DNA from 2 places in the Clostridium sp. CM037 genome. Region 1 is predicted to be linked to the other one. Evidence: a T-box and tRNA genes for the amino acid it is inferred to sense, from the RefSeq annotation. Region 1 holds a T-box; the other holds one or more tRNA genes.
The links. A T-box is a leader RNA that pairs with one kind of tRNA and senses whether it is charged. The one in region 1 lies ahead of ACWJKP_RS01820 (glycine--tRNA ligase), so its partner is inferred to be a tRNA-Gly.

Region 1 (15,387 bases):
TGCAACATCTTATTTAGTAGCCTTTTCAATAATAAAAATATATTGTATTACGGGATCTGATTTTATGATATTTGAAGCTTTTGTAGCTGCTGTAATATTTTTGCTAATACCACAAAAAGTTTATAGCGAATTATCCACAGAATTTAATTCCGATAAAAAAAAGCAAAATGTAGAACAGGGGTATATAAATAAAATTAAAGATACATTTGTAGGAAGGCTAAATAATTTTTCAGATGTACTTTCTAATATGTCAGATATATTAAATAATTTAGTGGATAATGAAAAATTGGCGATGAAAGGTAAAAGCAGCGCGTTGGTTGAAAATCTTGCAGACAGGGTGTGTAGTAATTGTAATATGAAGTCTATGTGTTGGAAAAGGGAATTACATTATACATATGCAGCATTTGAAGAATTAATTCAAAATTTTGAGAGGAAGAATAATAGCGTACCGGAAGAAATTGAAAGAAAATGTATAAAGAGAACCGCCATACTTAAAAATACAGAAGATATTGTTAATAAGCACATTATAAATGAAATGTGGAGAACGAGACTTAGTGAAGGCAGAGAGCTTTTAGCAAATCAGATTAGTAATATGGCGGGTTCTGTAGGAGAAATTGTTGAAGATTTTAATTCTGAAATTCAAATAAATACTTCTATGGAAAAACTTATATGTAGAGCCTTAGATAAAAATAGAGTTAAGCACAATGATCTTATGTGTTTGAATGATAAGCTTGGACGATTGAGTATTAAATTGTCACTTAACGCTTGCAGCGGAAGGCAAATGTGTGTAAAGGATTTATTGCCTATTATAAATGGGGTCACAGGCAAGTGCATGTGTGTTAGTGATGAGGGGTGTAATATAAATCCGAAGACTAATATATGTAAGGTAACTATTGAAGAAACACCTAAGTTTCATGTGGTGTCTAATGTGGCTAGGCAGTGTAAAGATGGTGAAAGGTCCAATGGAGATAGCTATAGCTTTGGTAAGCTTCCTGATGGAAGTTATATGTCAATTATTAGTGATGGCATGGGATCAGGACCTCAAGCGGGTAGAGAGAGCGAGGCTGCGGTTGAATTAATAGAAAAGTTTACATCAGCAGGTTTTAGTAAAATTACGGCTATTAACACTGTGAATTCAATAATGACATTGAGATTTTCCGAAGAAGAAAAATTTTCAACTATAGATTTAAGCAGCATAGACTTATACACTGGGGAAATTGATTTCTTAAAAGTGGGGGCAGTTGCAACTTTTCTGAAATCGGGTGAAAGTTTAGAAATTATAAAATCAAAATCTCTTCCTATTGGTGTTTTAGATAAAGCAGATATAGATATACAGCAAATGGAATTAAAAAATGGAGATATTATGGTTATGCTTAGTGATGGGGTATTAGATTACAATGATGAAAATGTAGGGAGGGTAGATTGGGTAGTTGATTATCTAGGTAAAAATAATTGCAACAATCCCAAGGATTTAGCTGAAGGGTTGCTCTCAGAAGCAAAAAAATTAAGTGGCAATAGAGTAAAAGATGATATGACAGTTCTTGTTTCAAAGATATATAGTCTATACTAAATGTATTTTATAAAAGAAAAAATCTTAATGCCCTGTAGATTGAGAAAAAAATAGGGAATATATAATAAAAGAAATTAAAAAATGGAGAAAGTATTTATGGGGGTAAGAACCTCTTTTATATTCTTCATTTTTCCCATTTTTAACGACATTTCAGAAGGGAAGTCTCTCATTTCTATAAGTGGGAGTTACACGCCCTAACAAATAGAAAACTTCAGTGGGAGTTTAAATCTCCTTCTGAAGTCATTAATATCGCAGCGACCCAGGAGATGATTTAAAGGGATGTCTAAAAAAATGGAAAATATATATTACTAAATGATATAGTAATATGATATAGTGATATGGTATTAAAAAAATATAAACCTCCAAAAAACAGAAAACATTTTAAAAATAAATTTGGGAAGTGAAAATTTTGTCAGAAACAGTTATGGACTTTATAAAAGAGAATTCAATGTTTGATAAGGGAGATAAGGTTATAGTTGCATTTTCTGGTGGACCTGACTCCACGTGTTTGCTCTATATTTTAAACAACTTTAAGGAAGAACTTGGGATTACACTTATTGGTGCACATCTAAACCATTGTCTTAGAGGAGATGAGTCTGATAAAGATCAGGAATATGCAAAAGAAATTTGTGAGAGTTTGAATATAGATTTTTATAGTGAAAAAGTGGATGTACATAGAATTTCAAAGGAAAAGAATTTATCTTGTGAAATGGCAGGACGAGAAGCCAGATATGGATATTTCGAGAAACTTATGGTTAAATTAAATGCTAATAAAGTCGCTTTGGCACATAATGCTAATGATCAAGCTGAAACTATTTTAATGAGGATAATGAGAGGAACGGGTATCGAGGGTATAGTAGGAATAAGACCTGTCCGCGACAAAATATATGTAAGACCCATACTTCGTCTTAGTAGAAAAAAAATAGAGAAATATTGTTTAAGTAATAATATCAATCCAAGAATAGATAAATCGAATTTAGAAAATATTTATGCGAGAAATAAGGTAAGATTAGAATTGATTCCATATATGGAAGAAAATTTTAACAAAGATATAATTAAAACATTAAATCGATTATCAACTATTGTAAAAAAAGACAATGAGTATTTGGAAAATATTTCTGAAAAAGAGTATAAAAAGCATTGTGAGATAGGTCAGCAAAGGGTTATAATAAATAAGGCAGCTTTTGCGGAGCATGAAGCGATTTTAAGTAGGATTATTAGGAGTGCTTTGCTTGCGGTGAATCATAATTTATATAATTTTGAAAAAGTTCATATATATAGTATTATAGAACTTCAAAGACATGGAACAGGTAAAAGTATAATGCTACCTCAGAATATAATAGTTGAAAACTGTTATGGGAATATACATATATATATTTATGTAAAAGCTACTGAAGCTAATAACAATCAGTACTCTCTAAATATAAATCAGGAAAACTTTATTCATTCTTTAAATAAAGTAGTAAAAATTGATGTTAATCCTAAGCTACAATTTACAGAATTTAAAGAAAATGATTGTATTAAGTATTTTGACTATGATAAAATTAAGAAACCAATAATATTTAGGTATAGAAAAGATGGGGATAGATTCATTCCACTAGGTATGAAGGGTAGTAAAAAGATTAAGGATTTGTTTATAGATTTGAAAATACCTAAAGCCCAAAGAAATGCAATACCGTTAATATGTTTTGGGGATAATATAGGTTGGGTAGTTGGATATAGGGTTAGCGAAAAATTCAAGGTTACAAAGGATACTAAAAATATATTGCAGATTAGAATTGGAAGAGAGGAATAAGAATGAACAATGATATTAAAGAGGTAGTATACAGCGAAGATCAATTAAGAGATAAAATTAGGCAAATGGGCGCAAGAATAAGTAAGGATTATTTAGGCAAAGAGCTTATACTAATTGGTATTTTAAAAGGATCAGTCATATTTATGTCAGATTTAGTAAAGCAAATTACAATACCATGTAAAATGGATTTTATGGCAGTTACAAGCTATGGGAATTCCACTAAAACTTCAGGGGTTGTAAAGATCTTAAAGGATTTAGACTTTGAAATTGAGGGAAAGGATGTATTAATAGTAGAGGATATTATAGATTCTGGAGTTACACTTAAATATCTAATGAAGTTACTATCTGCAAGGAAACCTAATAGTTTAGAAATTATATGCTTACTGAATAAACCAGAAAGAAGAACGGCCAATATAGATGTTAAATATTTAGGTTACGATGTACCAGATTACTTCCTTGTAGGATTTGGCCTGGACTATGCAGAGAAATATAGAAATTTACCATTTATAGGAATACTTAAAGAAGAAATTTATAAGTAAATGTGTATAAAATAATATATATATTATTGTCAACTGCTTTTTAATGTGATAAAATTTTAAAGTGAATAAAAAGAAAGGGGGGTTTCTAATGAAGAAAATTTCTAGTGCATCAATCTGGATCGTAGTGTTTGTACTTGTGATTTATGCAGCACTAACCGTACTTGATAGTAGCAAAGATGTTAGCCAAATCAGCGTTAATAAATTCCAAGAATATTGGATTAAAAAAGATATTAAAACTGTTCAGGTAAAAGAAGATAAAACAGTATCAGGAGAACTAAAGAACGGAACACGATATGAAACTATAGTCCCATTGACGAGATTGCTTCAAGTTATGGACCAAAACCCAAATGCAAGCGTTACAGAAACATACTTAAAGCCAGCTAGTATGCCAATGTGGTTAAATGTCTTGCCAACACTCCTTATAATTTTAATGTTAGTGGCCTTTTGGTTTATGTATATGCAGCAATCGCAAGGTGGCGGCGGTGGAGGTAATAGAGGTGTAATGAATTTTGGTAAAAGTAGAGCCAAAATAGCAACGCCAGATAAGAAGAAAGTTACATTTGATGATGTAGCTGGTGAAGATGAAGAAAAGGAAGAACTTGCAGAAGTTGTGGATTTCTTAAAACAACCTAAAAGATACCTAGAAGCAGGTGCAAGAATTCCTAAAGGTATTCTTCTTATAGGACCACCGGGTACAGGTAAGACTTTACTTGCGAGAGCAGTATCAGGAGAAGCAGGAGTTCCATTTTATAGTATATCAGGTTCGGAATTTGTAGAGATGTTTGTAGGTGTTGGAGCTTCAAGAGTAAGAGATTTATTTGAACAAGCGAAAAAAAGTGCTCCTTGTATAATATTTATTGATGAAATTGATGCAGTAGGTAGACAAAGAGGAGCTGGCGTTGGCGGTGGTCATGATGAAAGAGAGCAAACCCTAAATCAGCTATTAGTTGAGATGGATGGATTTGGTGTAAATGAAGGCATAATTATGATAGCCGCAACAAATAGACCAGACATACTTGATCCTGCTCTTTTGAGACCAGGCAGATTTGATAGACATATATTAGTGGGTGCGCCTGATGTTAAAGGAAGAGAAGAAATTCTAAAGGTACATTCCAAAGGTAAACATTTAGCAGAAGAAGTAAAACTTGATGTATTAGCTAAAAGGACACCTGGGTTCACTGGTGCAGACCTTGAGAATTTAATGAACGAAGCTGCACTGCTTACAGTTAGAAATAAAAAAACAGTTATAGAAATGAAAGAGCTTGATGAAGCGGTAACTAGGGTTATTGCTGGACCGGAAAAGAAGAGTAAAGTTATCAGTGAAAAAGATAGAAAATTAACAGCATATCATGAAGCAGGGCATGCTGTAGTAATGAAATATTCTCCATTGTCTGATCCGATTCATCAAATAAGTATTATACCAAGAGGAATGGCAGGTGGGTACACAATGCATCTACCTGAAGAGGATACTGCTTATACTTCAAAACTAAAACTTAAAGATGAAATGGTCGGGTTATTAGGCGGTAGAGTTGCTGAAAAATTAGTATTAAAAGATATTAGCACAGGTGCTAAGAATGATATTGATAGAGCATCGGCTATTGCAAGAAAGATGGTTATGGAATATGGTATGAGTGATGAACTCGGACCAATATCTTTTGGTAATGATCATAATGAAGTATTCCTTGGAAGAGATTTAGGCAAAAGTAGAAACTTTAGTGAAGAAATAGCTAATAAAATAGATTCAGAAGTTAAGATGCTTATCGATGAAGCTTATGGAAAAGCTGAAAAAATTCTTGCTGAAAATGCAAGTAAACTTCATGCAGTGGCTCAAGAACTGTTGTTAAAAGAAAAACTCGAAGGCGTGGATTTTGAGGCTATAATGGCTAAAACAGATTCAGGTGAGATTGATTTAACAAAGATTTAACTTGGTAAAAGACATACAGTGAGTTAGCTGTATGTCTTTTTTATATCATGTAACCAGTAAAGAGAGGCCATTCTAACAGATAGTTTATATTATTGCGATTTACCAAGAAACTTACTGTAATTATATACCAACATTTGATGAGAATTGTGGTATAATATATAGAATTAGCGTTATAGATGTAACTTTCACCGTAACCGTTAATATTGCAGCGACCCAGGAGTTTATTTAATTAAACAAAACTTCTTATAAAGATTTAACTTGACAAATATGTTCAAATTGTTAAAATTAGATTGTTAAATTAGGAACGGTTGAAATTAATATTTTATAATATTGGATATATTATTTTTGTGTTTTTATAATGGCAAAAATATAAAACGACTTGCAAGTTGTTTTAAATTATATAGGTGGTGTATAAAGTGATTTTAGTTTTAGATGTTGGAAATACTAATACTGTTTTAGGCGTTTTTAAGGAAAAGGAGTTAATTGTAGAGTGGAGAATATCTACTGATGCAAAAAAAACTGCTGACGAGTACGGAATTCAAGCAATGCAATTATTTAATCAGAGAAATATAAAAACAGAACATATTAAAGGCGTAATAATTTCCTCGGTTGTTCCCAATAGTATGTATTCACTAGAACATATGATAAGAAAATATTTCGATTTGAAACCAATGGTAGTAGGACCGGGGATTAAGACTGGAATAAATGTAAAATATGATAATCCTAAAGAAGTAGGTGCGGATAGAATTGTTAATGCTGTTTCAGCTCATGAAATTTATAAAAGATCATTAATACTAATAGATTTTGGTACAGCTACAACCTTCTGTGCTATAAGCAAAGAGGCTAATTACTTAGGTGGAACTATATGTCCTGGTATTAAAATAGCTTCTGAAGCACTATTTGAGAGAGCGGCAAAGCTACCTCGGGTGGAGCTTGTAAAACCAGAAACAGTTATATGTAAAAATACTGTTGAAAGCATGCAGTCTGGAATAATATATGGATATATTGGTCAAGTAGATTATATTGTTAATAAAATGAAAAGTGAAATGCTTAGTATGGGAGAAGAAGAGCCTTTTGTAGTAGCTACAGGTGGACTTTCAAAACTAATAACCAAAGAGTCTTCTGCTATTGATGAGTTTCATCCGAATTTAACCTTAGAAGGCCTTAGAATGATTTATGAGAAGAATAGGGAATAGGTGATTTAATGAAAATATCAAATATTAACTTTGAAAACGATGTTTTTTTAGCCCCTATGGCAGGAATTACAGATATTGCTTTTAGAGGGTTGTGCAAAGAATTAGGGTGTGGTCTACTATATACTGAAATGGTAAGTGCTAAAGGGTTATATTATGGAAGTGACAATACAGAATCACTTATGCGAATTTCGGGTCAAGAGAAACCTGTAGCCGTTCAGATATTTGGTAATGATCCTAAGATTATGGCTAGTTCCTGTGAAATTTTCAACGCAAGAAGCGATATATGTATGGTTGATGTAAATATGGGGTGTCCTGTTCATAAAATAGTGAAAAATGGAGAGGGATCAGCTTTGATGAAAAATCCTAAACTAGCGGCGCAAATAATAAAAGAAATGAAAAAGGTTTCAACAAAGCCTGTGACAGTGAAGTTTAGAAAGGGATTTGATTCAAATAATGTTAATGCTATAGAATTTGCTAAATATATGGAGGATGCAGGGATAGATGCTATTGCAGTGCATGGCAGGACTCGCGAACAAATGTATGAAGGCAAGGCTGATTGGGATATTATAAGGGCTGTAAAAGAAAATGTTAAAGTACCAGTAATAGGTAATGGGGACATATTTTCCGTAGAGGATGCTGTCAAAATAAAGGAAATGACTAATTGTGATGCTATAATGATTGCAAGAGGGTCTAGGGGTAACCCATGGATTTTTAGAGAGATTAAGCAGGCAATAAACGGAGAAAAAGTTATATACCCTACTCCTGAAGAAAAAATAGATATGTGTATAAGGCATTTAAATTTAGCTGTAAAATATTATGAAGAAATTAAGGCTGTTAGAGAAATGAGGAAACATACAGCCTGGTATATCAAAGGGCTTAACAACTGTGCTGAAATTAAGAATGAAATTAATACTAAAAATACTTATGATGAGGTAAAGCAGGTACTTTTGGTTTATAAGAATTATTTGAAGACCATAGAAGTAATTTAAAATTAAAACGGGAATTTATATAATTAACACTGAATAAGATAATAGTACATTAATGTATAAGGTGCAGATGTATGAAGCCAATTTTATGTATAACTTCAAATATAGATAATTTATATAATGAATTTGGATTTTTAAGTAAAATTAAAGATAAACTAAAGATGAAAGTAATAAGTAATGAATACATTAAAGAATTAGATATTAAAGTTACGAGTGTAAGGATGCCACCTAATTTTAATAGAAAAGCATATTTAAACAATTTAACTTATGCTAAAAAAATATGTAAATGTAGTGAAGTGCAATTATCGCCAAAAACACTGAGGCCTATGGATTATAATTATTTTAATGAATTTCAAAAGCGATTCTTAGCTTTTAGTGTTATAAAAAGCATGCGACTTATGATTAGAATGAGAAACAAAAGTTTGAAAAATTGCTGCATTGTTATATATGATGCTGTAGAAATAATAAACTATAATATTATTGTGGAATTAGCAAAGCATTGCAAGTATATTGTATTTTTATCGCATGATTTGGTAAAAGCTAGAAAGCTTGCAGATTATATTATCGCTAATTTTGGTGTATCGCCTATTGTTACAGATGATGAACTATATGCTATTAAAATAGCCGATTTTATTGTTTCATCTAAAGATTATGAATTCGGTGATGGGAAATTAGTCTGGTTCTTAGATAATAGTATAAGCACGTCAAAAAATATTATAGCTGTAAATGATGTAAGTTATAATGTGCCTTGGAAAACTTTTAAAGGAGATTTTTCTATCGAACTTTTAGGATCGATATTATGTCAAATGCAAGAAAGTGACATTGAAAAAGCTCTTAAGTATAATGGTATCTATCTTAAAGAAATAAAATTCAACAATAATGTAATATATTAGACTATTTTGTTCGTAACATATTGACAATAGTAACGCTCTGATTTATAATGGCTAAATGGTTACATGTATTGTTATTCTAAGAATAAATCTTAGAACCGATAATTTATCAATTTGAACTAATAGTCTTATATTATATAAATTATATGAAATTACTATATTCCGAGTAAAACAGTATTGTAGTTGGGGTGTAATATGCTAGGGTATTGTTAGTTTATAGTGAATTTTATGGATGTTTACTAATTTATTTAATAAAAATTAAAAAGGGGAGAAATAAATGAGCGTACCAAAACAATATGTAATGACCTATGAGGGAATTACGAAATTAGAGGGAGAATTAGAATTTCTTAAGACTGTCAAGAGAAAAGATATTACTGAAAAAATAAAGGTAGCACTTGGGTATGGGGACTTAACCGAAAACTCAGAGTACGATGAAGCTAAAAATGAACAAGCATTTGTTGAAGGTAGAATAATACAATTGGAAAATATGCTTAGAAATGCAAGTGTTATAGATGAAAACGATATTGAAATAGATGTAGTAAGTATAGGATCTATAGTTAAGGTTAAGGATTATGAGTTTGATGAAGAAGTTGAGTTTTATATAGTGGGTTCAGCAGAAGCAGATCCAATGATAAATAAAATATCGAATGAGTCGCCAGTTGGATGTGCACTCGTTGGTAAGAAATCAGGAGCAATTATAGAAGTTACAGTTCCAGATGGTGTTGGTAGGTATGAAGTATTGGAAGTGCGACGTGGGTAATTGTTTAAAAATTATTTGATTTTTATAGAACATAGGGGTACTTAACAATTTATAATTGGTAGGTGCCCTAAAGAAATATATACATAGAAGAAATATGGCAGAATAAATGATTAGTAATTATTTTCTGACCTGGGGAAAACAGGAGGGATATTAATGTCAAACGAAAAAAATAATGAAGAAAAAAGCGAAGAGAAAAACTTGCATGAACTTGAATCTAAATATAATGAACAGGTAACCATAAGACGACGAAAATTATCTGCCTTAAAAGAAGAAGGCAAAGATCCATTCGATGTGTACAAAGTTGAAAGAACTCATACATCACAAGAAGTTAAAGAAAATTTTGAGAAATTAGAAGGCGCTCAGGTTATTGTAGCAGGTAGACTTATGTCTAAAAGAGTTCATGGTAAGGCTGGTTTTTCTGATATTCATGATAGATATGGTAAAATACAACTATACATAAAAATAGATGATGTAGGCGAAGAAAAATTAAAAGAATATAAAAGTTTTGACATAGGAGATTTTGTAAGCATAACTGGTACACCTTTTGTTACAAAAACTGGTGAGATATCACTACATATAGTAGATTTTCAGCTTATAGCGAAGGCTCTAAAACCACTTCCAGAAAAATGGCACGGATTAAAAGATCCTGATTTAAGATTTAGGCAAAGAGAAGTAGATATAATAATGAACCCACAAGTAAGAGATACGTTTATGAAGAGAATATCAATAATTAAATATATCCGAGAATACTTAGATAACAAAGGATTTTTAGAAGTTGAAACTCCGATTTTATCCACAGTAGCAGGAGGAGCCGCAGCAAGACCATTTAGTACTCATCATAATGCGCTTGATATTGAGATGTATCTTAGAATTGCAACAGAGTTATATTTAAAAAGACTTATTGTTGCTGGTTTTGAAAAGGTATATGACATGGGTAAAAACTTTAGAAACGAAGGAACAGATATAAGACATAATCCAGAGTTTACAATGATAGAATTATATGAAGCTTATGCAGATTATAATGATATGATGGAAATTACGGAAAATATGATAGCTTACGTTTGTGAAAAGGTTCATGGAACTATGAAAGTAAATTATCAAGGAACTGAAATAGATTTTACACCACCATGGAGAAGAATTACTATGGTAGATGCAGTAAGAGAATATTCAGGTGTGGACTTTGATAAAATAACTACTAATGAAGAAGCTAGGGTTATAGCTAAAGAAAAGCATTTACAATTTAAAAAAGAATTAGAAAATTGCTCAAAAGCAGATATATTAAATGAATTATTTGAAGTATATGTGGAAGAAAAACTAATTCAACCAACATTCTTATGTGATTACCCTGTAGAAATATCACCTCTTACAAAGAAGAAGAGAGGGAATGAAGAGTTTACAGAGAGATTTGAAGGCTTTGTGTTTGGAAGAGAAGTGTGTAATGCATACTCAGAGTTAAATGATCCAGTAGTTCAAAGAGAGAGATTTATGCAACAAGCAAAGGAAAGAGAACTGGGTGATGATGAGGCTTATTTAATAGATGAAGAATTTATGAGCGCATTAGAAACAGGAATGCCACCAACAGGAGGCCTGGGTATAGGAATTGATAGAATGGTAATGTTCTTAACGGACTCTTATTCAATAAGAGATGTTATCCTATTCCCTACAATGAAACCAATTCAGTAATTTAAAAAAATGAAAGGGATATTTTAGTTAATCTAAAACATCCTTTTTATTTTTTTAGCGTAATCATCAGTACTTAAAATCATGAAATTTAAATAAAAAAGAAAAAACTATTGAATTTTTAATGGTATATGTTATAATGTTGTTGTAAGCAATAATAATCCGCGATAGCTCAACGGTGGAGCACTCGGCTGTTAACCGATAGGTTGAAGGTTCAAATCCTTTTCGCGGAGCCATTTTTTATTTTTGGAACTCAATATTATGAAAAATCTAATGTATAATAAAATAATTCACTGTGATAAAGAAGAGTAGTAGTAGTACTTCATAAGAGAGGTTGTGGCTGGTGTAAACAATCAAAGTATTATTGTGAAAGGAACTTTTGAGTGTATAGAACTTAAAGTAGGGCATGTGCCAATAAGGGTGGAACCGCGGAAATAATTTTCGTCCCTTGGGGTATAGTCTTTTTTTTGTACGTAAAATAAAACAGCATGCCTTTATGCTGGTGCGATGAATTGAATTGGTTATATTTGGGGCAAACAGGAAAGAATACAAGATATAATATTAATATATTTGTAATGACCATTGAGAAGTATATAAAACGAGATATCATTAGATTATAAAAAAATAGGAGGGATTAATATGACAGTTGAAAAAAGTATGGATAAAATAGTTGCGTTATGCAAAAACAGAGGGTTCGTATTCCCGGGATCTGATATATATGGAGGGCTCGCTAATTCGTGGGATTATGGTCCCCTGGGAGTTGAATTTAAAAACAATGTTAAAAAAGCCTGGTGGAAAAAATTTGTTCAAGAAAGTCCATATAATGTAGGCGTAGACTGCGCTATACTTATGAATCCGGAAGTATGGGTTGCGACGGGTCACGTTGGAGGATTTTCAGATCCACTAATGGATTGCAAAGATTGCAAAGCTAGATTTAGAGCGGATAAGTTAGTGGAAGACCATATGACAAATCAGGGAGTAGAAGTAGCTACTGCTGATGGATGGTCAAATGAAGAGTTAAAAGAATATATAGCAAAAAATGAAATAGTATGTCCTAAATGTGGAAAGAAAGACTTTACTGATATTAGAAAATTTAATTTAATGTTTAAGACTTCGCAGGGGATAACAGAAGATGGAAAATCAGAAATATATTTAAGACCAGAAACGGCTCAGGGTATCTTTGTAAACTTTAAAAATGTTCAAAGAGCTTCAAGAAAAAAAGTTCCATTTGGAATAGGCCAAGTAGGAAAGGCTTTCAGAAATGAAATAACACCAGGGAATTTTATTTTTAGAACTAGGGAATTTGAGCAAATGGAATTGGAATTTTTCTGTAAACCAGGTACAGATTTAGAATGGTTTGCATATTGGAAAGAGTATTGTGCTAATTTCTTATATAATTTGGGAATGGAAAAGAATAATTTAAGATTTAGAGACCATGGAGAAGAGGAATTATCTTTCTATAGTAATGCTACTTGTGACATAGAATTCTTGTTCCCTTTTGGATGGGGAGAATTATGGGGTGTTGCTGATAGAACTGATTATGACTTAAAGAAACATATGGAACATTCAGGGAATGATTTAAGTTATCTAGATCCTATTACTAATGAAAAATATGTACCATATTGTATAGAACCTTCTTTGGGTGCAGATAGAGTTGTTCTTGCATTCTTAGTTAATGCATATGATGAAGAAGAACTTGAAGGTGGAGACGTAAGAACAGTGCTTCATTTACATCCGGCACTTGCACCATTTAAGGCGGCTATTCTACCTTTAAGTAAAAAATTATCAGAGAAATCGCTCGAAGTTTTTGCTATGCTAGGTAAAAAATTTAACGTAGACTATGATGAAACCGGAAGTATAGGGAAAAGGTATAGAAGAGAAGACGAAATAGGAACCCCATACTGCATAACTGTAGATTTTGATACGTTAGAAGATAATACTGTAACAATTAGAGATAGAGATACAATGGGTCAAATAAGAGTAAGTATAGATGATTTAGAAAAGTTTATAGAAGAAAAACTACAATTTTAAATTGGAATAGTTAGTTTGGTTTAGAGAATGGCGTATAGTATATAATGAGGCTCGAGTAGGCTGTGGTTATACTATGCGTTGTTTTTTTATAGAATAAATCTAAAAAATTGTAAAATAAATTTGTAAAATAAATAATATAATATAAAGTATATGGAGATTACATGGAGGGTTATATGAAAAAGGATTTCAATGAATTTAAGGAATTTATAAAAGGAAAAAAAGTTGGAGTTGTAGGTATAGGAGTTAGCAATATTCCTTTAATACATTTTCTAGTGAAGCTTAAGGCAGTTGTTACAGCTTTTGATAAAAAAACTTATAGTTTACTGGGAAAGGTAGCAATAGATTTTGAAGAAGAGGGCGTGAAGCTGGTATTAGGGGAAGATTACTTAGATGATCTAACGGGGTTTGATGTTATTTTTAAAACACCATCTATGAGAGTAGATAACCCTGCTCTTTTGAAAGCAAAAAAAGAAGGAACATATATAACTTCCGAAATGGAGGAGTTCATAAAATATTGCCCGGCTAAAACTTACGGCGTAACTGGTAGTGATGGAAAAACAACTACAACTACAATAATATATAATATATTAAAAAAAGAAGGATATAAAACTTGGGTTGGAGGCAATATTGGAACACCACTGTTCGCAAATATTGAAGAAATAACCAAAGAGGATAAAGTAGTATTGGAATTGTCGAGCTTTCAGCTTATGACTATGACGGTTTCTACAGATGTAGCAATAGTAACAAATCTGAGTGTGAATCATCTAGATATTCATAAGGATATGGAGGAATATATAAATGCAAAGAAGAATGTGTTTATATATCAACGTGACGGTGATCTGATTGTATTAAATAAGGATAACGCGTTAACTTATGAATTAAGAAAAGAGGTTAAGGGAAAAGTTAAGTATTTTAGTGTATGCGAGAAACTAGAAGATGGTGCATATTTTCAAAATGATAAATTATTCATTATGAACAAGGTAGTATGTAATCTTGAGGAAATAAAGCTAAAAGGGATGCATAATGTGCAAAACCTATTAACTGCCTTTTGTGCAACTCAAGATGAAGCAACAGTTGCGAGCATGAGAGAAGTGGCTACCACTTTTATGGGGGTACCTCATAGGGGTGAATTCGTGAGGGAAGTAGATGGAGTTAAATATTACAATGATTCAATAGCATCTACTCCAACTAGAACTATAGCAAGTCTCAAAGCTTTTGAAAAGCCTGTTATATTAATTGCAGGAGGATATGATAAAAAAATACCGTTTGAACCTTTAGCAGAAGAAGGCTACACAAATATTAAAACACTAATATTAGTGGGTGACACTAAATATAAAATAAAAGAAGTTTTTGAGCGTATGTCTAAAGAAAATGAAACAACTTTGCAGATTATACTTGCTGAAAATTTTAATGAAGCAATTTTTACAGCTAAAGTAGTTGCTAAACCTGGTGATATAGTGACGTTGTCACCGGCATGTGCAAGTTTTGATATGTTTCAAAATTTTGAAGTAAGAGGTAATAAATATAAGGAAATAGTAATGACATTATAATAAAAGACATTTTCATGTTCATTAAATAGGAGCTTTGGTAAAAAAGATTGTTTTTACCGGGGTTTTTATTTTATAGTCTATAGGTGCTAAATGCGTAACAAATGTTCCAAGCGTATCATTATGAGTAAAACGGATTATATGGTATAAATAAGCATATATATGGAAACAAATTGATATAATAGATGATTATGAACAAATGGTTAGTTATACATATGATATTATATTAATTGTCGCTGGAACATACAGTTATAAATTAACTTTAAGTGCACAGTGATGAAAGAAAAATTCATTATCAAATATTTTTTAAAGTAGTTGACAATGATGAAAAAAAGAATTATAATAGTAAAAGTCATCAAATGATGACAAAGCAAGTTGGTCTTTGAAAATTAAACAGAGAAATAGGTAAAGATAGCGAAATAATATTTCGTTAAACCAGTTAATTACTTTAGTATAAAGTAAAATTTAG
Region 2 (15,387 bases), 830 kb from region 1:
TATGTTTCCAGGAGTAACATACACATCAGTAATTATATTATGTCTGCTATCGACAGTTCTGTGATCTAAATATGAGAAGCCTTCCGGCTTGCCATCTCTCATCATATATCCACTGTCGGGGTCGGTTGTGCTAACTTTAGTTTCTTTTATTTTGGTAACAGGTTCTTTTTCTTTTAAAGGTTTTTTACCATGGTTTATTCTATCTTCTTCCACTGCTTTATTAAGTTCAGCTACATATTCTTTCGGCGTTTTTTCAACTTCAATTTTCACAAGCTTTCGCTTATTAGCATTTGCTTTTAGGTGTGTAGAATCTGTGTAAAGTATTTTACCGGTTACCATCTTAAGATTTATAGCCTTAAATACTACTTCGTCAAATATTTTTTGAAACACATCTGTTCCTTTAAATCGTCTACGTCTATTTTGGCTAATTGTTGAATGATCTGGAATAGTATCAGTAAGACTTAGCCCTAGGAACCATCTATAAGCCACATTTACTTCAATTTCCTTTACAAGTTGTCGTTCAGATTTTATTCCAAATAAGTACCCAATAAACAGCATTTTAAAAAGTAGAATGGGATCTACGCCAGGTCTTCCATTATCTAAGCAGTAATATTTTTTAGTCAGTTCTCTTATAAAAGAGAAATCCATGTATTTATCTATATTTCTCAAAATATGGTCTTTAGGAACTAAATCTTCTAAATACACCATTTCTAGTTTTTGTTGTGTGAAGTTTTTTTCATTAATCATAATAATGCCCTCCGAATTATAAAGTTTGTATACTATATATATTCGACATTGATGTCCTAAAATCCTTTTTGAATATGAAAAAAACACTCCAATTTTAAATTAGAGTGTTTTACATTTTATGTTTGTCAACGGTCTGACACATATTACTAGATAATATGTGTCTTTTTTTATTTGGTTAAGCCTTTGCAACTAATTCCTCCAGTGCCAAAGCTAATTGGTCTGGGCAAGAAGTGCTTTTACCACCACAGTTAATACCCTTAAGTTTTTTTATAACTTCGGAAACTTCCATACCTTTTACTAAGGTTGAAATTCCACTTAAATTTCCAGCGCATCCTCCTGTGAAAACAACATTTGTTATTTTATCGTCAACGACTTCAAAAGTTATTTTTTTTGAACAAACGCCTTTTGGCTCATAACTATACATAATTTACTCCTCCGTCCTTTGTAATATTAATAATTACAATAGTTATTATATACTATTAAGTATCCTCATTTCAAGAATTTAATTTTAATGAAAACATTGTTAGCATATTAGCGCTATTTTCATATTATGGTTATGGGGAGGTGAAGGATTTGAGAAAGTTATATGTGTGTAGTACTTCAGCAGATTGCATATCAAAAGTTAACTTGGATTTGTTTATAGAAGAAGAAAAAATATATTTGGATAAAAAAAATCTCGAAAGAATTGGTCCTCATGGTATATATATATATAAAAACAAGATATTAACAGCTAATAGTTATGATAATAGTATTTCTATGGTTGATATTGATAATAATGAAACAGAAAGTTATTTTATAGGTATGCATTGTAATGATTTATCAGTTTATGATAATAGGGCATATGTTATTTGTGGAGATTCTGATGATATAATAGTTTTTGATTTAGACAAAAAAACAATTGTAGAAGTAATTCCATGTGGTAACTCACCACATAGTATTTATCTTTGTAAAAGAAAGAACCTTATTATAGTGGCAAATATGAATAGTGACAGCATAACAATAATAAATTGTGCTCAGAACACAAATATTAAAAATATTAGGGTGGGGGCATATCCTACTAAAGCTCTAATTACCCCGGATGGAAATTATATTTTAGTTTGCGAGAGCAATATAGGTATGGACAATAAGGGAAGTATAAGCATTATTTCATTAAAAAACTATAACGTATTATACAAGATACCTGTTGGTAATTCGCCTGTGGACATGTATTGTAATGAAAAATACTGTTATGTATCAAATTTTGGAGATGGCACGGTGAGTATATTAGACATAAATAATTACAAAGAGATAAAAAAAATTAAAATTGGGGGTATGCCTAGGGGAATACTCGAAGATGAAAAATATTTGTATGTAGGTGATAATTATAACAATTTGCTTTTTAGAATTGATAAAATTACTGAAAATAAAAAAGCCATCTCTATTGGCGGAGAGCCCACAGGTATGGCGCTTTTATAAAAATCAGCTTCTATAGAAGATTAAGATTAATCATCTATGAGAAGATTAATTATTTTAGCATAAAGTTCAGAAGGGTTTTTTCTCCATTTACTGCATAAACTTCGTGCTTGCTTGTTCGACGCAACACTAAGTTTAATATCTATAAGTGTAAAATTATCTTCTGAAGCGGTTAGGTTAACTAAATAATTATTATTGTTTTCTATTGTGTAATCAGCACTAACCGTGAGTGCTTTTTTGATGTTTTCAATATGAACTTTCAAATAGCTATCAATAAGTTGTATCTTGCTTTCAGAAATTCTTCCTTTAAATAAAGATAGAACATTGTCACCTTTTTGCGAAATGACTAATCTATGTTTACCTTTCTGATCAGTATGCTTAAGTAGGTTAGATGCAATAAGTTCAGTAATATATTGTTGCAAAGTAAAATAATTTATAAAATTATTCTCTAAAATAATTTGCGTTATTTGAATATTAGAAATAGGGAGCTTTATTTTATAAAATATATAAAGTAAAAGAAGCTTATTTTCAGCTAAGTCTAAAGCATCCTCAAACATATCTGTTCCTCCTTGTAGTCTGCTTAATATAAAACAATAATGAACGGTATCATTTCATGTAAAATTAACTATAAACATTATAACATAAAAAGCACCGAAATGAATCGGTGCTTTTAATTTTAATACTATATAATGGTTTATCTGAATTTTCAAAAGAAATAAACTTTATAAAATAAATTATACACATATATATTAACTTATAGAATATAAATTTAAAGTATAAATGTGCAAGGAGACGATAGGGGATATCTATTACTTTGGCACAAAGTGATTATAAGGAGGATATAAGAGGATATGAATATGAATTACATAAAAAAAAAATTAATAGTATTTTGTGCGATTTTCATTGTGATTTTATCAATTATAGGTGTTTATAACTTAAAAACTAAGGGTGCGTTTTTGGGTGAGCAACGTAAATTACCAATTTACTCCGTAGATACTAAAGAGAAAAAGATTGCGATCTCTTTTGATGCAAACTGGGGCGATGATAGAACAGATGATATATTAAAAATATTAGATAAGTACAATGCTAAAGCAACGTTTTTTATAGTGGGAGCGTGGCTAGACCAGTATCCGGATAGGGTAAAGACGATGCATCAAAAAGGTCATGAAATAGGAAACCATTCCAATAAGCATCCTATAATGACTACAATATCCAAGGAGAGAATGAACAAAGAAATAACCACCACAGATGCTAAAATAATGGCTATAACAGGGAAAGAAACAACCCTTTTTAGATGCCCATCTGGAGAATATAATAATTTAGTAATTGAAACCGTAGAATCAACAAATCATTATTGTATTCAATGGGATGCAGATAGTATTGATTGGAAAGAGCAGGGGGCAGAAATTGAGTATAATAGAATAATTAAAAAGACTAAGCCGGGCTCCATACTTTTATTTCACAATAATGCAAAGTATACCCCTGAAAATTTAGAAAAAATTTTAAAACATTTTAAGGCTCAAGGCTACAAATTTGTAAAAATATCAGATCTTATATACAAAAAAAACTATTATATAAATGAATCAGGAAAACAAATACAAAAATAAAAATTAAATGTATTGAAATCCACGGTGTATTTGTATTATAATGGAAATACCAATTAGTTATAATTTTGGAAAAATAGATATAAACAAAATTCTCTTAATATTAGGTATATTACATTGAAAAACTGAATATTTATATTCTAAAGAAAGTTTATTAAAAAAAACTAAGGGAAAGAGGGATTATGATGGATAATGTTATGTTAAATAACAAGATTTATTTAGAAGGAAAGGTAGTATCTGAATTGAAATTCAGTCATGAAATGTATGGAGAAGGCTTTTATGTATTTGATTTTGAGGTTTGGAGACTTAGTGAAACAACAGATATTTTAACTATAACAATTTCTGAAAGATTAATTGCAGGTATGAATATTACAATAGGAAATGAGTTTATAGTTGAAGGTCAACTTAGATCTTACAATAAATTCGTTGACGGATCTAACCGATTAATATTAACGGTATTTGCTAGAGATATTAAAATTTGTGAAGAACACAGTAAGAATCCAAATCAAATATTTTTAGATGGATATATTTGCAAGAGTCCAGTGTATAGGACAACTCCGTTTGGGAGAGAGATTGCGGACATGCTTTTAGCAGTTAACAGATTGTATAATAAATCTGATTATATACCTACAATTGCTTGGGGACGAAATTCTAGGTTTTGTAAAAGTCTTGAAGTAGGAGATAATATAAGAATATGGGGAAGACTTCAGAGTAGAGAATATCAAAAGAAATTATCAGATGACGAAGTTATAAAGAAAGTGGCATATGAAGTCTCTATATCAAAGATGGAAAAGGTTGCTAAAGATGGTGAGGGCACTGTAGAAGCGGATATGATTGATGAAGAGCATGACCTTGAAGCTCTAGACGTTATATAGTATAGATATGTAGAATGAATCTTTTTTCTTCAATAGGGTTATAAAGAGCATATATTACGTAAAATGCATATGAACAAGCTCTAGTAATTAAAATTAATTTAGAATTACTTAGCAAAGTGAATTGCATTTGTAGTAATATATGCTCTTTAATTTTTGTTATTTTCTTAAATCATCAAGTAGTTTAGTTTTTTCTTTAGTTCCACTATCCACGTTTTTTATTATTTTTGCGGGTGTTCCAGCAACTACAACATTTTCAGGAACATCATTTACAACTACAGATCCTGCTGCCACTATAGAATTATTCCCGATTTTTACTCCTTCTAAAATTACAGCATTGGCTCCAATTAGTACATTGTCTCCAATTTCACAAGGACTTTTGCTTGGCGGTTCTAACACTCCTGCGATTACTGCACCTGCACCTAAATGAACTCTTTTACCGAGTTTACCTCTGGCACCAACAACAGCGTTCATATCTACCATAGTTTCATCACCAATTTCAGCACCTATGTTAATTATGGCACCCATCATTATAACGGCATTTTTACCTATGGTAACCTTGTCGCGTATAATTGCACCTGGTTCAATTCTTGCATCGATATTTTTTAAATCTATCAAAGGAATAGCAGAGTTTCGTCTGTCTTGTTCAAGTTTGGATTTTTTGATTCTGTCTTTATACTTTATTAGAAAATCTGATACCTCATTACTTTCTCCAAAAAGGATATAAAAGCTTCCGTTACCAAAACTTTCTATATTGCCAAATTCGCATTGTGATAAATCTCCATCAATATAGAGTTTAAGTGGAGTTGCCTTTTTAGCTTCTTTTATGTATCTTGCAATTTCATAAGGGTCGGTTAAATCATAGTTCATAGTTAATCTCCTTTCGTATTATAAGTATTAAGCCAAATTTTCATTTTTATGCATTTAATTTCGATTACACCATAAATATTAGCATTATCCTAGAACAATTTAAAAAATACTGATTTTTATTCTATTATATAGTAAAATACTTATAATGCAAATAATTGAAAGCACAAACACATTGAAAAGGATGATGTTATGAATAATTTATTTTCAAAAAATGTAAGCAATGTAGAGATTTCTGGAATTAGAAAATTTTTTAATAAGGTTCCACAAGTTGAAGGGGCGATTTCACTGACTCTTGGTCAACCTGATTTTCCAGTGCCTAAAAATATTAAGAAAGCCATGATCCAAGCTATTAATGAAAATAAAACTGAGTATACAACTAATGCAGGTATTCCGGAGCTACGACATGAGATTTCTAATTTTTTATGCGGCACAGGCATCAACTATTCAGCTGATGAAATAACTGTGACTGTTGGTGGAAGTGAGGCACTTCTATGCACATTTGCAGCATTTTTAAATGTTGGAGACAAAGTGCTGGTACCGACTCCAGCTTATCCAGCTTATGAGAGCTGTGTAAAGATTTTTGGAGCAGAAGTAGTTAATTATAAGCTTAACAGTGATTTTACTATTAATTTTGAAACATTAAATAAACTTATTAATGAAGAAAATCCTAAGATTTTAGTGATGTCACATCCGTCTAACCCTACTGGAGCAACATTAACATTATTCGAGCGAAATAAACTTTTTCAAATTCTAAAAGAAAAAAATATTTACATAATAAGTGATGAAATTTATAGCTCATTATGTTATGAAAAATACTATTCATTAGCTCAAATTGATGAATTAAGGAATAAAGTAATTTTGGTGGGTGGATTTTCTAAAATGTTTTCAATGACAGGACTTAGAGTTGGATATGTTTGTGCTAGCAAATATATCATGGATAATATAATGAAAGTACATCAGTATAATGTTTCTTGTGCAGCCTCAATATCTCAATGGGGTGCGTGCGAAGGATTACTTTCCAGCATGAATGATGTAAATAATATGAAAGTGGAGTTTGAGAGGCGAAAAGATTATGTATATAAAAGGTTGAAGCAAATGGGAATGGATACAACTATTCCTAAAGGGGCCTTTTATATATTTCCCTCTATAACAAAATTTTCTATGAGTAGCGAAGAGTTTTGCAACAGACTGTTGAATGAAGGCAAGGTCGCTGTTGTGCCTGGTTCGGCTTTTGGCACCGGAGGAGAAGGTTTCATAAGGATATCATATTCTTATAGTATGGAAGTGTTAAAAGAGGCTTTAAATAGAATGGAAAAGTGGATTAAATCATTACCTAAGTAATTTTTAAAAATATTGAACTAGAAAAGCAACCTATTTAAGTATTTAATACTTTGAAGGTTGCTTTTCTAGTTTAAAGGCTAAATCATCTCCTGCGGAGCTGTATTAACGACTTCAGAAGAAGATTTGTACTCCCGCTGAAGTTTTTTATTTGTTAGGGCACGTAACTCCAGCGTGTAGTAGTGGGAGACTTTCCTTCTGAACTGTCGTTATATTGACATATTAACTACATCATCCATACTATATAGACCTTTTTCTTTTCCGTATATATATTCGCAGGCTTTAAGTGCACCTATTGCAAAAACATCTCTTGATATTGCAGTATGCTTAATTTCAATACATTCTCCCTTTCCTGCAAATATGACTTCATGATCACCTATAATACTTCCACCACGGATAGCATGAATCCCTATTTCATTAGGTTGTCTTTTACTTAAACCATCACGTCCTTTGACAAAGGTGGTTTCGTCATCTATAGAATCTTTAATTGTATTTGCAAGGAGTAAAGCGGTACCACTAGGGGAATCGACTTTTTGATTATGATGCTTTTCAATTATCTCAATGTCAAAATCCTTGTAAAGCATATTGCTTATGCTTTTAAGTATATTATTAACAACATTTATACCTATAGACATATTTGCAGAGTGGAATACTGGGATTTCGGTGCTGAGGGAACTAATTTTAGATAACTGTTCTTGCGTGTAACCAGTAGTGCAGAACACAATAGGGATATTTTTCTCTTTAGAATACTTACATAAGGAATCTAAAGCATCTGGCCTTGAAAAATCTAAAATCACATCTATATCATTTTCACATTCAAGTATGCTGTCATAGCATGTATAGCCTAAATTAAATGAATTTTTATCAACACCTGCAACAATTGAAATCGTTGTTGATGCTTTAGCCATTTCAGAAATAACTTTGCCCATCTTTCCATTGCAGCCATTTAGAAGCATTTTAATCATTTGATTTCCTCCTTTAAAGGGATATTATATGCTTTTAATTCTTTTTTTAGAATCTGTAAATTTATTTCATCCATTTCACATAGTGGTAGTCTTAAAGCCCCGACTTCCATTCCCATAAGATTCATAGCTGTTTTTACAGGGATAGGATTAGTTTCTATGAATATAGAGCCATTAAGAGGAAGATACTCCAATTGTATTTTTAGAGCTTTTGCATGCTCGCCTTTTAAATATAATTCACACATGTTATGAATCACTGTAGGAATTATATTTGAAAGAACAGATATAACTCCGATACCTCCTAAGGAAAGTATAGGTATAACTTGGTCGTCATTACCTGAATAGATATCTATTCTATCTCCGCAGAGTGCTTTAATCTGTGCTATCTGACTTATATCGCCGCTCGCTTCTTTAATTGCTACAATGTTTTGTACTTCGCATAATTTTAGAAGTGTGTTTGGAGTAATATTAAGACCTGTTCTCGAAGGAACGTTGTATATTATTATTGGTGTAGTTACACTATTTGCAATTGCCTTGAAATGCTCAACTAAGCCTTTTTGAGTAGTCTTATTATAGTAAGGCGTAATTACAAGTAATCCGTCTACTCCTATTTTTTCTGCCCATTTACTCATACTTATTGCAGCGGCAGTATTGTTACTTCCTGTGCCCGCGATTACTGGAATTCTCTTATTAACTAGATCAACTACAAATTTTATAGTCTCTTTTCTTTCTTGCTCTGTCATAGTAGAAGCTTCACCTGTAGTACCACATACTACAATAGCATCTGTCATGCTTTTGATATGCCATTCTATTAATTCTTCGAGTTTTTTTAAATCTACGCCTCTTTCATTAAACGGAGTGACTATTGCAACACCAGAACCTTTAAAAATACTCATAAGATTACCTCCTAGTAGTTTATACTATATAGTTATTAATTTAGATCGCTTTTAGTGAAGCATTTCGTAATATTCTTCATAATGAATTAGGAAACACATAAATTATCACTAAAATATTTTTCTTCATTAGATTATATTATATAGCCCATATGTAAAAATATATATACTTTAAAAAAAAAAACTGAAAATCAGCAAGGTATAATTTAATGGGTATATTTATAAAACTGTAATTTAAATCATATTATGATTAAATAACGGGTAATATTTATTTTTTATTATGAATAAAAAAACCTCGAATTGTAAAAAATATAAGATATTACAATTATAATCAGGAGGTATATGATGGGTAAAACACCTTTGAAAAAAGTTATAAAAGCTAAATTAAGAACAAATAAAGAGTTAACTAAAAACGAAATGCTAAGAGAATCGTTAAAATATGAAATAGCGGAAGAATTAGGATTAACAGAAAAGATAGATGTTGATGGTTGGAGTGGATTAACAGCAGAAGAAACAGGAAGAATTGGAGGCTTAATGACAAAAAGAAAGAAAGCCATAAATCTCCCTAAAAACAAAGATTTTTAAAGATATTAAGCAAATTAATTTGGACAATATTTGGTATATAGGTTAGTATATTATATACCATTATAGTATTAAGAGGAATATAAAGGAGAAATGTTAATATGAACTGTTACAAAGAGTTTGCTTGTATATATGATGAATTAATCAATTCTGATATTGAATATAAAACATGGGCTTCCCAAATATTATGTATTTGCAAAGAGTATCACTTAGATATGGAGAGTTATTTAGATTTAGCCTGTGGTACAGGAAATCTTACTATAGAAATTGCAAATGAGTTTAAGCACACCTGGGCAGTTGATTTATCTTGTGATATGTTAAGTCAAGCAGAGAAAAAGATGAGGGATGCTCGGGTAGGAGCAAAATTTGTATGCCAAGATGTTTGTGAATTGAATTTAGATAATACTTTTAACCTTATAACTTGCTGCTTAGATTCTAGCAACTATATATTAAAAAAAGAAAATTTTAAAAAGTATTTATTAGGCGCTTATGATTTATTAAAACAGGATGGGTTATTCATCTTTGATATTAACTCTTATTATAAACTTACCAATGTGCTTGGTAATAATATTTATAATTACGATAGTGATGATGTAGTGTATATTTGGGAAAATTATTTAGAAAATGATATAGTGCAAATGAATTTAACTTTTTTTGTAAAAGAAGGACAAGTGTTCAGACGCTTTGATGAGCAACACTCTGAAAGGGCTTATAAAGAAGAATATGTAGAAAGTGTTATAAAAGAAATCGGGTTCGAAATAATTAAAAAGATGGATAACTATGAAGATAAAGTAGTAAGTAAAATCACAGAGCGAATATGTTATGTACTTAAGAAGTAAAAAACAAAAATAGTTTACAGGAGGCTAGTATATGGATAAATTGGTTAGAGCTACTGCAAAGGAAGGCCAGGTTAGAATAGTCGCAGCAATAACTACGGGTTTAGTAAATGAGGGAGTTTCTATGCATTTGTGTGCACCCACGGCAGCAGCTGCTTTTGGTAGGATGCTAACGGCTGGTACTCTTATGGGAAGCATGTTAAAGTCGCAGCAAGATAGTTTAACACTTCAAATTGATGGCGGAGGAGAAGCGAGAGGCGTGGTAGTAACTGCACATGCTGATGTAAGTGTAAAAGGGTACATAGGAAACCCTAATGTAGATTTGCCTGCAAACAAACAGGGGAAACTTGATGTAAGTGCTGCCGTTGGTACGGATGGTTATTTAAGGATTATAAGAGATATGGGACTAAAGGAACCGTACATAGGTCAAGTGCCAATCTGTACAGGTGAAATTGGGGATGACTTAGCTTATTACTTTACTGTATCAGAGCAAACGCCGTCTGCTGTGGGACTCGGAGTTTTAGTTGACACGGATATGAGCATTAAAGCTTCAGGAGGTTTTATAATCCAAATGATGCCTGGTGCAGACGAATTTTTAGCTGATATAATAACGTATAGACTTGAAGAAATTCCATCTATAACTGAATTAATAGCAAAAGGGATGAACATCGAAGAAATTTTGGAATTTATTTTTGAAGATATGGAACTTAAAATACATGAAGAGGTTAAGCCGACGTATAAATGTGATTGCTGCAAGGAAAGGGTTGAGAGGGCCTTAATAAGTATAGGTAAAAAGGATTTAGAAGAATTATATAATGATGGTAAAACCGAAGAACTTAAATGCCATTTTTGTAATGAAAATTATGAATTTAATCATGAAGAAATTGGGCAATTACTTAAAGAAGCTAATTCATAGATAAAAATGCAGCTTTGGTTAAAGAGAATATAGTATATGTGGTATTGCTTTTTATAGAAAGCAATACACAAACTATATTCTATAGTAATATATGTTTCAAATCGTAGCAAAGTGGAGTAAATTCGATAAATAGGGAGTATAATTTAAATATACGTGAATATTCACCATATTTATGGTTGACAGCCGTAAGAAAATCTTATAATATAATAAAGTACTCACAAAGTACACATGGACGAGGAAGTTATCAGTAAAGTGAAAAAACAGTTAATACATAAAGTTGTTGACAAGTTTTATGAAATGATGTAAACTGTACTAGTCTGATAAAGATATGTGGGAGCATAGCTCAGCTGGGAGAGCATCTGCCTTACAAGCAGAGGGTCACAGGTTCAAACCCTGTTGTTCCCACCACATATGGCTCAATAGCTCAGTTGGTTAGAGTGCCGCCCTGTCACGGCGGAGGTCGAGGGTCCGAGTCCCTTTTGAGTCGCCATTTGAATTTAGTAAATTTGAAAATTATTAAGGCTGGATAGCTCAGTCGGTAGAGCAGAGGACTGAAAATCCTCGTGTCCCTGGTTCGATTCCTGGTCTAGCCACCAGTGTTGCGGAAGTGGCTCAGTGGTAGAGCGTCACCTTGCCAAGGTGAACGTCGCGAGTTCGAATCTCGTCTTCCGCTCCAACTATAATTATGAATAATGGCGCTATAGCCAAGCGGTAAGGTCAAGGTCTGCAAAACCTTTATTCCCCGGTTCAAATCCGGGTGGCGCCTCCAAAACAATAAAAAGTAGTCTAAATGCTGATATTTCAGTATTTAGACTGCTTTTTTTATTTCAGTATATTTTGGATTCGTTAGACTCTAAAAATACTACCTCTATCGATTAGTTTTCCATTTCTCAAAAATACAGGTTCTACCTTATGCTTATTTAAAAAATTTAATACTTCTTTCCCATACAAATAATGATCTAAGTGACCATAAAAAGCTAAGACATTATCTTCGATAAGACCTGTTACGCCACCTATAAAACCGTAGTTAAGCCCGGGAAGGATAATATCACCAGGTGGAATTAATAAAATATCTATTTTTTCAATGCTTAAAGCCTTAGCGATAGAAACATCACTAGTTATGACTGCATGATCATTTACAATGCAAGTAGAACATTTTGTATAACCTTGCTTAACGTTTATTAATTTTCTTGTTTTTAATAGTGACAAAAGATTAGTATCAGTAAAATTAAATGAGTGAATAAAAAGATTGCCTAGGCTTAATGAATTGAGACATATGTCATAAGGGTATTTATCTTTTAAAGTTGAATTTGATTTATAAACTTTATAATTTAACAAAATTAAGCTCAGTATGAATTCATTATCCATGTCTTTATGAACTATAATATCTTTGCCTAAAATATGCATAAGCATATCAGGGTGACCACATACAGCCTCGTATAAAATGTTGCTAGGTGGGCAAATAAGCAAGTTATATCCTCTAGAAACTAAATATTCTTTTTCTTCATTATGAATTCTAAAATCAACAATAATATTTTTCATTACAATACTCCTATTTAATATTTATTTTCTTATGTTTATTTTATAACACAAAGCTATCACAAATTGCAATATGTCGATAATTGTTTAATCTATTTTGCATATACATTAATATTACACACATACTATCTTAGTGAGAAAGGAGTGTGCGAAATGCTTTTATTAACTATTGTATATAATAGGAGTGTGGAATGTATTATTGATGAAATTAAAGACATTAAGAAGTGTTTTGAAGATAAAAAAAACTTTTCAGGTATATCGGAAAATATAATAGGGGATACTCACGTAGTAAAGTTTTTTTGTGATGATGACAACTTAAGCGATGCTGGTATCAAAACATTTAATTTGCATGTTGCAAACATGTTATATAAAATAGTTATAATGGAATTTTGTAAAAAAGGACTCAAAAAATTTTTAGATGAATCTTATTTTTTTCTGCAATATGATGAAATAGAACAAATTAAACCTAAGATACAAGAATATTTGAGTAGCGAGGGCGAAATATCCGGACCTAATGGAGTATATTGTATGAATAGGAAAAATAGTATAATTGATAAGATAACTAAATGTATAGAAGAAAATAATGAAATTAATATAAGTGGATTTTTAACCTTTAGGACAAAAGAGCTAAAGGGAGATTTAGAGTGCATAGTGGATAAAGTTGTGGAAGAGTATATGGTAGAGAAAGAATATAATGAGTTTATAAAATTGCTTAAATACTTTGTTGATGTTCAGGATAGTAAGGTAGATGAGATTAATATTTTAATTGAAAAAAACGGAAATTATCGTTTAACAGATGAAGAAGGTAATGATTTAGTAGGAAATATGATGATGGAGTTACCAGATGTTAAATTTGATTCAAAAGAAAATCGAGAGGAACTTATTATTAGCACTATGATAACCAATGCTCCTAAAAAAGTAATTATACACTGTGTAGAACATTGTAAAAATAAAGAACTAATACAAACGATAAACAAGGTTTTTGCAGATAGGGTCTATTATTGTGATAAATGTCTTAAATGTGAAGAGATAAAAAAAGAAACCCTTGTATGGTAGTAAGGCACATTGATATGTGAATAAAATAAATAAAAAAGTATTGACAAACAAATATTTAGATAGTATACTTTGAATTGTTGTGAATGAAAATATAAAAAATATTTTAATATAATAGAGTTATCTTTTACAAGAAGAAACAGCCGTTTCTCACCTAACAGTAATGCTAGTTAGGTTAATTAGTAATTTAAATTTGTTACTATTAGGGACGGCATTTTGTCGTCCTTTTAATTGTTTAAATATTATATTTTTATCTAAATACACTTAGGAGGTGAAAATTATTAGTAAAAACAAAGATTTCATGATGAATGAAGAAATCAGAGTTAGAGAAATAAGAGTTATTGGAGCTGATGGTTCTGCATTAGGTATTTTGAATACTAAAGATGCGTTGAATCTTGCGGAAGAGAAAGATTTAGATTTAGTTATGATGTCTCCTACCGCGAAACCTCCAGTATGTAGAATAATGGATTTTGGTAAGTTTATCTATGAACAACAGAAAAAAGAAAAAGAAGCTAAAAAGAAACAAAAAGTTGTTAATCTTAAAGAAATACGATTAAGTGCAACAATAGAAGATCATGATATTGCAATTAAGGCTAGTAATGCTAAAAAATTCTTGTTAGATGAAGATAAGGTAAAGATAACCGTAAGATTTAGAGGTAGAGAAATTGAAAACTCAAAAGTAGGACATAAGATATTAAAATCTTTTGTAGAAAAAATCGGTGATGTTTATATTGTTGAAAAACCAGCGAGACAAGAGGGAAGAAATATGATAATGATTTTAGCTCCCAAAAAAGCATAACTGAGAGGAGGAATTTTATTATGCCTAAAATGAAAACACATAGAGGCGCAGCAAAAAGATTTAAGAAAACAGGAACAGGTAAGTTAAAAAGAGCTAAAGCTTTTACAAGTCATATATTAACAAAGAAAAGCCCGAAAAGAAAAAGAAACCTTAGAAAAACAGCATATGTTTCAACAACTCAAATAAAATCGATGAAGAAATTGTTACCATACTTATAATTGAATGGTGATTAGGAGGTATATTAAATGGCAAGAATTAAGCGAGCAGTTAACTCTCGTAAAAACCATAAAAAAGTATTAAAGCTTGCAAAAGGCTACTATGGTGGTAGAAGTAAGTTATTTAAAACAGCTAATGAAGCAGTAATGAGAGCACTTAGAAATGGTTATATCGGAAGAAAATTAAAGAAAAGAGATTTTAGAAAACTTTGGATAGCTAGAATCAATGCTGCTACAAGGTTAAATGACCTTTCATATTCAAGATTCATGAATGGAATGAAACTTTCAGGCATAGATATTAACAGAAAAATGCTTTCTGAAATTGCAATAAATGATCCAAAAGCTTTTGCTGAATTAGTAGAAGTTGCAAAAAAACAATTACAAGCATAAAAATTATTTATTCAAAAATGTAGCCATATGGCTGCATTTTTTATTGCATTTTTGACAAAAACATGTAAAGTGATATAATTAGTAAAACGTCATAGTTGAAAATTTAGAGGTGAATAATTTGAAATTAGATATTAAAGATCTTAAAAAGAAAAGCATATATACTCCTGTTCGGATACTTGCATTAGGGTTTGCTATAGTCATAGTCATAGGGGCTATACTATTAAGCCTACCTATAGCTTCGCAAAGTGGTAAAATTACGCCTTTCATAGATTGTATATTTACCTCTACATCTGCTGTGTGTGTTACGGGACTTATAGTA

Region 2: it has a tRNA-Gly gene. The T-box ahead of ACWJKP_RS01820 (glycine--tRNA ligase) is inferred to sense a tRNA for this amino acid. The anticodon was not compared.

Annotation. Positions count from the first base shown of each region.
Region 1 covers NZ_CM143650.1:333,787-349,173, forward strand. Annotated here, with positions in the region: gene spoIIE (stage II sporulation protein E) at 1-1,570, shown strand, start outside; gene tilS (tRNA lysidine(34) synthetase TilS) at 1,971-3,365, shown strand; gene hpt (hypoxanthine phosphoribosyltransferase) at 3,368-3,904, shown strand; gene ftsH (ATP-dependent zinc metalloprotease FtsH) at 3,993-5,828, shown strand; gene ACWJKP_RS01790 (type III pantothenate kinase) at 6,245-7,024, shown strand; gene dusB (tRNA dihydrouridine synthase DusB) at 7,033-8,013, shown strand; gene ACWJKP_RS01800 (Rossmann-fold NAD(P)-binding domain-containing protein) at 8,085-8,903, shown strand; gene greA (transcription elongation factor GreA) at 9,178-9,660, shown strand; gene lysS (lysine--tRNA ligase) at 9,814-11,343, shown strand; tRNA gene ACWJKP_RS01815 (tRNA-Asn) at 11,502-11,576, shown strand; T-box leader at 11,627-11,792, shown strand; gene ACWJKP_RS01820 (glycine--tRNA ligase) at 11,980-13,371, shown strand; gene murD (UDP-N-acetylmuramoyl-L-alanine--D-glutamate ligase) at 13,545-14,921, shown strand.
Region 2 covers NZ_CM143650.1:1,165,763-1,181,149, forward strand. Annotated here, with positions in the region: gene ACWJKP_RS05465 (IS1182 family transposase) at 1-747, opposite strand, end outside; gene ACWJKP_RS05470 (TIGR03905 family TSCPD domain-containing protein) at 923-1,171, opposite strand; gene ACWJKP_RS05475 (YncE family protein) at 1,321-2,202, shown strand; gene ACWJKP_RS05480 (DUF4364 family protein) at 2,229-2,756, opposite strand; gene pdaB (polysaccharide deacetylase family sporulation protein PdaB) at 3,051-3,806, shown strand; gene ACWJKP_RS05490 (single-stranded DNA-binding protein) at 3,989-4,678, shown strand; gene dapD (2,3,4,5-tetrahydropyridine-2,6-dicarboxylate N-acetyltransferase) at 4,835-5,545, opposite strand; gene ACWJKP_RS05500 (pyridoxal phosphate-dependent aminotransferase) at 5,735-6,886, shown strand; gene dapB (4-hydroxy-tetrahydrodipicolinate reductase) at 7,093-7,848, opposite strand; gene dapA (4-hydroxy-tetrahydrodipicolinate synthase) at 7,845-8,741, opposite strand; gene ACWJKP_RS05515 (small, acid-soluble spore protein, alpha/beta type) at 9,084-9,323, shown strand; gene ACWJKP_RS05520 (class I SAM-dependent DNA methyltransferase) at 9,422-10,159, shown strand; gene hslO (Hsp33 family molecular chaperone HslO) at 10,191-11,072, shown strand; tRNA gene ACWJKP_RS05530 (tRNA-Val) at 11,405-11,480, shown strand; tRNA gene ACWJKP_RS05535 (tRNA-Asp) at 11,486-11,562, shown strand; tRNA gene ACWJKP_RS05540 (tRNA-Phe) at 11,593-11,668, shown strand; tRNA gene ACWJKP_RS05545 (tRNA-Gly) at 11,674-11,748, shown strand; tRNA gene ACWJKP_RS05550 (tRNA-Cys) at 11,767-11,841, shown strand; gene ACWJKP_RS05555 (DUF6873 family GME fold protein) at 11,919-12,614, opposite strand; gene ytxC (putative sporulation protein YtxC) at 12,765-13,667, shown strand; ribosomal protein L20 leader region at 13,790-13,901, shown strand; gene infC (translation initiation factor IF-3) at 13,936-14,463, shown strand; gene rpmI (50S ribosomal protein L35) at 14,484-14,681, shown strand; gene rplT (50S ribosomal protein L20) at 14,709-15,068, shown strand; gene ACWJKP_RS05580 (TrkH family potassium uptake protein) at 15,187-15,387, shown strand, end outside.